2 regions of the Pantoea sp. F_5 genome follow, and region 2 is predicted to be linked to the other one. Evidence: predicted binding sites of a transcription regulator. Region 2 holds the regulator's gene; the other holds the start of a gene.

Region 1 (4,923 bases), on a different contig from region 2:
AAAACCGTATCTACGGCTGGGGCGATGAAGTCAGCAGCAACGCGGTCGATGTGCTGATCCACGGGATGCGGCGTAAGCTGGACAACGACGTGATCCGTAACGTGCGCGGACTGGGCTGGCGGGTTCCGGCAATATGAAACCTTTCACCTTTATGCGCTCACTGCGCAACAAACTTCTCTCTACCCTGCTGATTATTCATCTGCTGATGATCGGCGGCGTCACCTGGTATTTTTTCAGCTGCTACGGCGATATGGTCGGCACAATGAAGGACGATCAGCTGGCAAAAATCGCTGATGCCTGGTCCACCAATAAACAGATGCCCGCCCTGATGCCAATGCTTATCGCGCCGGACAAGGCAAAGAGCGCCTTTGTGGTTCAGCTCTGGGACGATCAGGGCCAGTTGCGGGCCAGCTCATGGCCGGAGTTGCAGGCCCCGCTGCAAAATCAGCGCGGGTATCACGATGTGCATGTGGGACAGTGCGACGACTGCGAATGGCGTATTTTTACCCGGCCCGGCATGCCCGGCAGCGAGATTAAAACCATCCAGGTCATGCACAACCTCAGCTACATGAAAGCCTCGATGGTGAAGCGGGCGCTGTCGGCGATCATTCCGATGATCCTGATGATGCCGCTGTCGCTGCTGGTGATCTGGCTGGTGGTGCGTAAGATCACGCGCGATCTGCAGGTCGCTTCACGGCAGATTGCGGCGCAGGAAACCCATCATCCACATAATGTCTCACCGGAGGGCTTACCGGATGAGATTCTGCCGCTGGTAGCCGCTTACAACTCGCTGCTGAGTAAGCTACGTGACGCCTGGTCGTCGCAGCGTCAGTTCCTGGAAGATGCTGCCCATGAGCTGCGTACACCAGTAACAGCGGTGACGTTACAACTGGAAAATTTGCGTCAGCACATCCAGCCCGGCGAAGCGAGCCGTCAGTTCAGCCAGCTGGAAGCGGGCGTCACGCGTACCCGGCACCTGGTCACACAGTTACTCAATGTCTCACGCCAGGATGACCAGAGCGTGGTGGCCAGTGTGGAGCATATTGAGCTGGAAGATCTGCTGAAAGAGAGCATTGAGCAGCTGATGGTGGTGGCGGACAAACGCGGCATTGATATCGGCTTTAATGGCTCAACGCAGTACCGTCTGCAGGCCAGCCGTTCCGAATTGCGCAGCCTGTTCGATAACCTGATCGGTAACGCTATGTTGCACACGCCGGAAGGCAGCCTGGTCGATGTGCTACTGCATCGGGTCGCGGGCAAAACGGTGGTCGATATTGTCGATAATGGACCGGGCATGCCGGAATCCTTTATCGAACGCGCGTTCGACCGTTTTACCCGTTCGCCTGATGTCAAAGCCCAGGGCAGCGGGCTGGGACTTTCCATTGTGCGTAACGTCGCACAGAAACATCAGATTCACGTCGCCCTTTCCAACTGCCTGACGCCACAGGGGGCTGTTTGTGGTTTGCAGGTTCGCGTCACCCTTCCCTGATCCCGCCTGTTTGATCACGAACCAGACAACGTAAACGGTTGCCTGGTTCCGTTCGATCCCGGTCATTATTGTGAAGCGCATCACATTTTAGCTGAATTGTAATGCAACACTTTTTGACAAACGTGAGCAAAATCTATTTTCTATCGATCTGTTACAGGCACGCTACGCGGGCTGAAGAACTGGCTGTTTTTTGCTGAATACCTCACTCCCCTCCAGGGACCGACTTCTCTCTGACTGCGTCTGCTGTGCGGCGGTCAAAAGCATGTGGCTGATGATAATGAAATTTAAAACGTTGATAGCAGGTGCCGTGCTGGCATGTTCATTGAGTGGTGCTGCGCAGGCTGCTGAAAGCGATCCGCAGTACCTCTCCGACTGGTGGCATCAGAGCGTTAACGTGGTAGGCAGCTACCACACGCGTTTCGGACCGCAGTTTAACAACGACGTTTATCTGGAATATGAAGCGTTTGCGAAGAAAGAGTGGTTCGATTTCTATGGCTATCTGGACGTGCCTAACTTCTTCGGCGTGGGCAACAGCAATGCCAACGGCGTGTTCGACCACGGTTCACCGATGTTTATGGAGATTGAACCGCGCTTCTCTATCGACAAACTGACCGGCACCAGCCTGGCTTTTGGTCCGTTCAAGGAGTGGTATTTCGCCAATAACTATATCTACGATATGGGCCGCAACAGCGACAACCGTCAGAATACCTGGTATATGGGTCTGGGCACCGATATCGATACGCATAGCGATGTCGGCCTGTCGCTGAACGTCTATGCCAAATATCAGTGGGAAAACTATGGCGCGGCGAACGAAAACAGCTGGGATGGCTATCGCTTCAAGGTGAAATACTTCGTGCCTATCACCCAGCTGTGGGGCGGTAATCTGGGCTATGTGGGCTTCACCAACTTCGACTGGGGTTCTGACCTCAACGAGAAAGGCGGTTCATCACGTACCAGCAACTCCATCGCCTCCAGCCACATTCTGTCACTGGGTTACGATCACTGGCATATTTCTGCGGTGGCGCGTTACTTCCACAACGGCGGACAGTGGGCAGATGGTCAGGAGCTGAACTTCGGCAAAGGACCATTTGAAGTGAAATCGACTGGCTGGGGTTACTACCTGGTGGCGGGTTATAACTTCTGATAATGATAACGGGCGGCTGAAAAAAGCGCCCGTTGCGCAGGAAAACTGGCCTGGGGCGTTAATTCCTCCAGGCCAGCTTTTGAGAGGCAGGTTTAACAACTCAGTCCTGCATCTTACCTTCGGTTATTCCTGTGGCTTCTCAACGTTGATGCGCCATGGAATGTTGAACTTATCAATGAACATCGCGAATCCGTTCGACCAGAATGTCTCCTGCCACTCCGTTGTCACCTTGCCGCCTGCCGACAATTTCTCAAACCAGGCTTTGCCCTCTTCAACATCATTGGTAGAAAGACTGACCGCGTAACCGGCATGTTCAGACGCGGGCGGCTTCTCAGTGTTGCCGTCGCTCAGCATCAGCTCACCGTCACCGATACGCAGCTGGGCATGCATGATCTTTTCTGGCGGCTGCGGCGCTGCGGACTGATCGCCGACCTGCTCACCCTGATCCGGCATGTCACCAAATTTCATTTTGGAGAGCAGCTCTCCCCCGGTCGCCTGCAGGTAAAAGTCGATAGCCTCTTCACAACGGCCATAGAGAAACAGATAAGGACTGACTTGCATCGTAACCTCTATTTGTCGGGTGGATTTTTTACAGTACCTCTACAGTGTAGACGATCGGCTTTACTCACTGATTTTAATGACAATAACGCCGAAAGAGTTGCGCCATATAACTGCTCATCGGCGTCAACGCGGTGTCTTTGCGCTGGATCAGGTAGAAGATCGCTTTCGGCAGAGGCTCGTCGAGCGTCAGCGCCACCAGCGACCGCCCCAGAATGGGATCGTCAATCACGTCGACCGACAGAATGCTGATGAAATCGCTTTGCGCCACCAGGCTGGTGCAGGCCATAAAGGTTTCACAGGTCACCACGATTTTGGGTGCCATGCCGCGCTCGCCAAACAAATCGTGCAGCAGGCGATAGTAACTCCCTTTCGGCGTTGGCATCGTCCAGTCCGCCTGCTGTAACGCCGCCAGAGAACGGGCCTTTTCCAGCGGGTGGCCTTTACGCACCACCACTTTATACTCGCGCTCCATTACCCTTTCATACATCAGCTCCTGATCGAGATGGCTCTGATCGTAGGTGTTGATGGTGAAATCGAGCGCCCCCTGACGCAGTTCATGCACCATCGACACCAGCTGGCCTTCAACGATGCGTACCTTAACCAGCGGGTATTCGCGATGAAACTGGTTTATCACCTGCGGCATGATGGTGCGCGCCACGCTGCCACCCACGCCGATGTTCACCTGACCGCCACCCAGCCCCAGTCGCTGCTGGATATCCTCTTCTGCAACCCGCAGCTCAGCCAGCACCAGGCTGGCATGGCGAAAAAAGTTATCACCGATATCGGTCAGTACCACGCCCTGCTGGCGGCGGATAAACAGCTTTGCTCCCAGCTCTCGCTCCAGTTCCTGAATCGCTTTGGTTAACGCCGGTTGCGACAGCCCGGAAAGACGGCTTGCCGCCCGGATACTGCCCTGTCGCGCCACGTCAGTGAAGGCACGCAGCTGATGAAGTTTGAGATTGGCAGACATAGTTTTGCGATAACCGTTGTTTATCAGTCACAAGATATTCGCATCTTATGCCGCCCAGTACCATTGTGTAGATTCGACGCAGTGCATAAAAAATCAACAATGAGGAGAGAGCCGATGAAATCCCTTTCAGACCGCATCAGCGCCCTGCTGCCACAGCTGCAACAGTGGCGTCGCGACTTCCATCACTACGCCGAATCGGGCTGGCTGGAGTTCCGCACCGCGACGTTAGTCGCAGAAGAACTGCATAAGCTCGGTTATCAACTGAAGCTGGGCCGTGAGGTCGTCGATGCCGATGCGCGGATGGGCTTGCCCGACGAAGCCATACTGAAGCAGCAGGAGGCACGTGCGTTGCAACAGGGCGCGCTGCCGCAGTGGATCAGTCACTTCTCCGGTGGATTCTGCGGCATCGTGGCGACGCTTGAGACCGGCCGTCCCGGTCCGGTGATGGGCTTCCGGGTCGATATGGATGCACTGGATCTCAATGAAAGCCAGGCAGCCGATCATCTGCCGCAGCGCGAAGGGTTTGTCTCCTGTAACGCCGGGATGATGCACGCCTGCGGCCACGATGGTCATACCACCATTGGGCTGGGCCTCGCCTCAGTGCTGATGGCGATGAAAGATCAGCTCAGCGGCACGATTAAACTGATCTTCCAGCCCGCCGAAGAGGGCGTGCGCGGCGCAAAAGCGATGGTCGCCGCGGGCGTGGTCGATGACGTTGAGCGCTTCACCGCGATTCACATCGGCACCGGCGTGCCGGCA
Region 2 (4,923 bases):
CCACCGCCGTCGGCAAAGTGCTTAACGGCTAGCTTAGTTTTTACGTAAGCGTCTGATCAGCCAGCGGCCATGTTGCGGTCGCTGGTTCCACGCCAGCGATGAAATGGTGTACATCACGCTCAGATGATCGAGAATGCGCCGCACATGCTGCTCCACCACCGTAATCGGTCCCTCACTGATGTTCTCCAGGTCATCCAGCAGATTCACCTGTGAGCTTTCACCATCATATTCCAGCCGCTGCTGACACCGCTGCAGCGCAATTTCGCAGGATTGCAGATAGCGTTGAGCCAGCGAGGCGGTCAGCATCGTGTGCTCGCGCGCCAGAATCGTTATCGCATTGATATGCTCGACAATAAACTGACTGTGGGTGACCCAGAGCCGCATATCAGTCAGATAGCGCGAGTTGAACGCGGGTTCCTGCATCGCCTGATTTAGCGAGTTAAACAGCGCATTGTGTGCCTGATTCACTTTCACTCGCTGATAAGCCAGTTTCTCTGGCGACTGTTCATCGCCCAGCAAGAGCCGCAGTGCATCCTGGTAGGTTTCCAGCGCGTCGTGGGCGTTCTGCCGCAGTAAGCCGCTCTGCCACTGCGGCCATAACCACAGCATCCCGCCAAAGGCGATCAGACAGCCCATCAGCGTATCCATCAGTCGCGGCAGCAGAAACTGCGCACCATTCAGTGACAGCAGTTGCAGCGAGTAAACTGCCGTGACCGTAAAGCCAATCATCGACCAGCCATAGAACTGGCGGGTAAAGCGATAGCTGATAAAGGTTATCGCCAGCATGATCAACAGCACCAGGGACTCCGGCACCGCCAGCCGCAGCGTAGCGGCCGCGATGACCAGGCCGGCAAAGGTGCCCAACGCCCGGTGCTGAATACGGACGCGGGTGGCGCTGTAGCCGTTCTGGCTGACGAACATAATGGTCATCAGGATCCAGTAGGGTTTGGGGATATTAAAGAACAGCGCCAGCGCGCTGCCCAGCATCAGCATCACCGCAAAGCGACCCGCCGTACGCAGCGCCGACGAGCGAAACGAGAGATAGCTGCGCAGCGCCGGTAACAGCGGCAGGCGGCGCTGGCGGTCTGCCATCAAATCGCGCTGGTAAAGCGGCTTCTGGGTGCGCAGCACCCGCGCAATGCGGTTGAAGTGATAAAGGCAGAAGTTACCCACCGGATTATCGGGATGCTGATGGGCGATTTTCTCCAGCGCGCCGAGCTGTTTATCCATCGCAAAGCGGTCGGGTAACTGGTGATAAAGAATGTTATCTGCCAGCACCCGCAACCGGGCCGAGATGGTTTTGGCATTCCAGCGGATCACCGCTTCAGCATGGCTCTGCTCTACCAGCTTCTGTACTTCTTCCGGCCGATGCAGGCTGACCGAGATATGCTCCTGCAGATCGAGCGCCACCTGGAAAGCGCGCGTTAGCCGCTTATGGCTGTGATCGCGGCTTGCCGACAGCATGTGCATCTGCTGATAACAGGTGTTGATCAGATCGACCACTTTCTGCTGGTGAGCCAGCAGCGGCGGCAGCGCTTTTTCGGGATCGGTCAGCTGCGTCAGCAGGGTATATTTGGCGTCACAGTAGTTGGCCAGCTCGCGGTAAATCAGGCTCAGGCTCTCCCGCATCGGCTGCTCTTTCCACAGCCAGAACCAGAACCAGTTAAATATCCCATACCAGAGTGTGCCGCCGATATAGAGCAGCGGAGTGACATAGATGGGCATGCGGCCAATCAGGCTGAGGGTAAAGATGGCGGCAATAAGCGTACCGGGCAGCAGACGGCCGTGCAGCGGGCTAATCTCACCGGTGACGCCAAGCAGCAAAGGCATAGCGAAGAGGATCAGCGGCAGTGGAATCGCATGCAGGGTGAGCCACTGGATCAGAAAGCTGCCGAGGGCAAACAGGCTGCCGCCCACAATCAGACGTTTGAAAAAGCGTTTATGCGGAGTATCGAGACCGGCGATATTGCAGCAGGCGGGCACTAATGAGAACAGCAGACCTTTTTGCAGGTCGCCAGCCAGCCAGCCCAACGCGACCGGCAGGCAGAGCACCAGCGTTTGCCGCAAGGCGTAGTTAACTTCAGGATGATAAATGATTCGACGCCACATCGGCCCAACACAAACAATAACGGCGTGATGTTGCCATCACGCCGTGGATGACAGGAGTTAGCGGGTGCCGTAAACGACGATGGTTTTACCGTGTGCGGAGATCAGGTTCTGATCTTCCAGCATCTTCAGAATACGGCCCACGGTTTCACGTGAACAACCCACAATCTGGCCAATTTCCTGACGAGTGATTTTAATTTGCATGCCGTCGGGATGCGTCATGGCATCTGGCTGCTTCGCCAGGTTAAGCAGGGTCTGAGCAATGCGTCCGGTGACGTCGAGGAAAGCGAGGTTACCCACTTTTTCAGACGTGACCTGCAGGCGACGCGCCATCTGCGAGGAGAGTCGCATCAGGATGTCGGGATTCACCTGGATCAGCTGACGGAATTTCTTGTAAGAAATCTCCGCGACTTCGCACGCGCTTTTCGCACGTACCCAGGCGCTGCGCTCCTGACCTTCTTCGAACAGGCCAAGCTCACCAATAAAATCGCCCTGATTCAGGTAGGAAAGAATCATCTCTTTGCCTTCTTCATCTTTAATCAGAACCGCGACGGAACCTTTCACGATGTAGTAAAGCGTTTCTGCTTTTTCACCTTGGTGAATCAGCGTACTTTTGGATGGATACTTGTGAATATGGCAATGGGACAGGAACCATTCGAGTGTAGGGTCTGTTTGCGGTTTGCCGAGAACCATTCGCTATTATCCTCTGTTGTAATCGTGCCCAAAATACAGGGGGCAGTTTTCCCTGTCAGGCGGTGAAAGCTTCAAGCGTTTCCTTTTCAGGAAATTATTCGGGCCGCATCAGGCGCAGTGCGCTTCATTCTTCCCGGCTTCGCCATCGGGTGACGAAAAATATTTTCAGCACTGTTTGTAGCACAGCTTTTGCCGACTGTCTTCTGTTGTCTCGCTTCAGCTACAGGCGGATTTCTCTGGATTGCTGTTTACCAGGTGAAAGCGTACTCTGGCGACAAAACAGCGTATTCCGGAGCAAAAATCATGCAGGCAAGAGTGAAATGGGTAGAAGGGCTGACATTCCTTGGAGAATCCTCATCCGGCCATCAGATACTGATGGATGGCAATTCGGGTGATAAAGCGCCCAGCCCAATGGAGATGGTGCTGATGGCGGCAGGTGGATGCAGCGCGATTGACGTGGTATCAATTCTGCAAAAAGGCCGCAACGATGTGGCTGATTGTGAAGTAAAACTGACCTCAGAACGTCGTGAAGAAGCACCGCGAATCTTTACGCACATCAACCTGCATTTTATCGTGAGTGGCAAAGCGCTCCAGGATAAAGCGGTCTCACGCGCCGTCGATCTTTCGGCAGAGAAATACTGCTCTGTGGCCATCATGCTGGGTAAAGGTGTGACGATTACGCATAGCTATGAGGTGATTGAGCTGTAGTATCTGAAAACGACCATTAACGGCCCGTGCAACATTGGGCGGCGGTAAGATCGAGCCTGCGCAGAAAACCGGGCCAGATCGGAAAGTCGCTTAAACCATCCCTGGGCGCTCGGCCCACGCGATTACGCACCTCATCCCTGAAGTGCGCCTGTAGCCGGGCCAACGCGTTGCGTTGTTCAAAAACGCTCCCGGCGTTTTTATCCCTGGCGTGGGACGCTTTCCTCTTCTGACCCGGTTCCCTGCGTGTTGAGCTTATATGCTGCTGTCAGATTCTTTGTGATCAGGGTCTGTCTGAAGCGAGCTCCCTGAAACCGGATGTGGCTGCCGGACGTGAAGCGAAGGGAGCATACACCTGTAGCAAAGCATAGCGGGCCAGGGATGGCCCGCGCTGAGCCTGCCAGGGATGGCGGTTTTGCGTCTTTGCGAAAGGCGTATGCTCCCTGAAGCCTGCTCAGCAGCAAGCCTTTATCCGCAGAAAAGCCGGTTTTACATTTTTGCGAAAGGCATCTGCTGTCTGAGGGTTTTTTGCTGACCTCTTACTCTATCCGCTTACCTTCCATCAGCCGCTTCACCAGCGGCCCCATGATCAGCTCCATGGCCAGACCCATTTTGCCGCCAGGCACCACCAGCGTATTGATGTGCGAGATAAACGACCCCTGCAGCATCGCCAGCAGATAGGGGAAGTCGATATCCTCCAGTCCCTGAAAGTGAATCACTACGAAGCTCTCATCCAGTGACGGAATGGTGCGGGCAGCGAACGGGTTGGAAGTATCAATGGTTGGAACGCGCTGAAAGTTGATATGGGTACGTGAGAACTGGGGCGTAATGAAGTTGATGTAATCCTCCATCGACCGCACCACCGAATCCATTACTGCTTCACGTGAATGACCGCGCTCGCCAGTGTCGCGCACCAGTTTCTGAATCCACTCCAGGTTAACAATCGGTACCACGCCCACCAGCAGATCGACCTGTTCCGCCACGTTGTGCTGCGCCGTCACCACACCGCCATGCAATCCTTCATAAAAAAGAATATCGGTGTTCTGCGGTAGCGGCTGCCAGGGGGTAAAGGTGCCGGGCACCTGATTCCAGGGCACCGCCTCATCGTAAGTGTGCAGATATTTACGCGACTGCCCCTGCCCACTGTGGCCATACTCTTTAAAGCTCTGCTCAAGCAGGCCAAAGTCATTGGCTTCCGGGCCAAAGTAGCTGATGTGACGTCCTAAATCGCGCGCCTTACGAATCGCCATATCCATTTCCGGGCGGGTAAAGCGGTGAAAACTGTCACCTTCCAGCTCCGCTGCATGCAGGTCAAGCTGCTGGAAGATTTTGCGGAACGCCAGGCTGGTGGTGGTGGTTCCTGCGCCGCTGGAACCGGTCACCGCGATAATGGGATGACGAGCAGACATAGAAAAGCTC

The links. Region 2 encodes CRP, which controls carbon source genes, mostly activating them, when cyclic AMP is high. Its sites were predicted from a motif close to ATGTGANNNNNNTCACAT; they were not measured.
Region 1: the regulator CRP is predicted to act here: its motif matches at 1,558-1,575, upstream of F3I44_RS12715 (nucleoside-specific channel-forming protein Tsx).

Annotation. Positions count from the first base shown of each region.
Region 1 covers NZ_VWUO01000008.1:134,187-139,109, forward strand. The annotation lists gene F3I44_RS12705 (response regulator) at 1-137, shown strand, start outside; gene F3I44_RS12710 (HAMP domain-containing sensor histidine kinase) at 134-1,489, shown strand; gene F3I44_RS12715 (nucleoside-specific channel-forming protein Tsx) at 1,767-2,633, shown strand; gene yjdN (VOC family metalloprotein YjdN) at 2,757-3,194, opposite strand; gene F3I44_RS12725 (LysR family transcriptional regulator) at 3,268-4,164, opposite strand; gene F3I44_RS12730 (amidohydrolase) at 4,279-4,923, shown strand, end outside.
Region 2 covers NZ_VWUO01000006.1:19,139-24,061, reverse strand. The annotation lists gene F3I44_RS09570 (aspartate aminotransferase family protein) at 1-32, shown strand, start outside; gene F3I44_RS09565 (YccS/YhfK family putative transporter) at 34-2,109, opposite strand; gene crp (cAMP-activated global transcriptional regulator CRP) at 2,167-2,799, opposite strand; gene F3I44_RS09555 (OsmC family protein) at 3,103-3,507, shown strand; gene F3I44_RS09550 (phosphoribulokinase) at 4,044-4,913, opposite strand.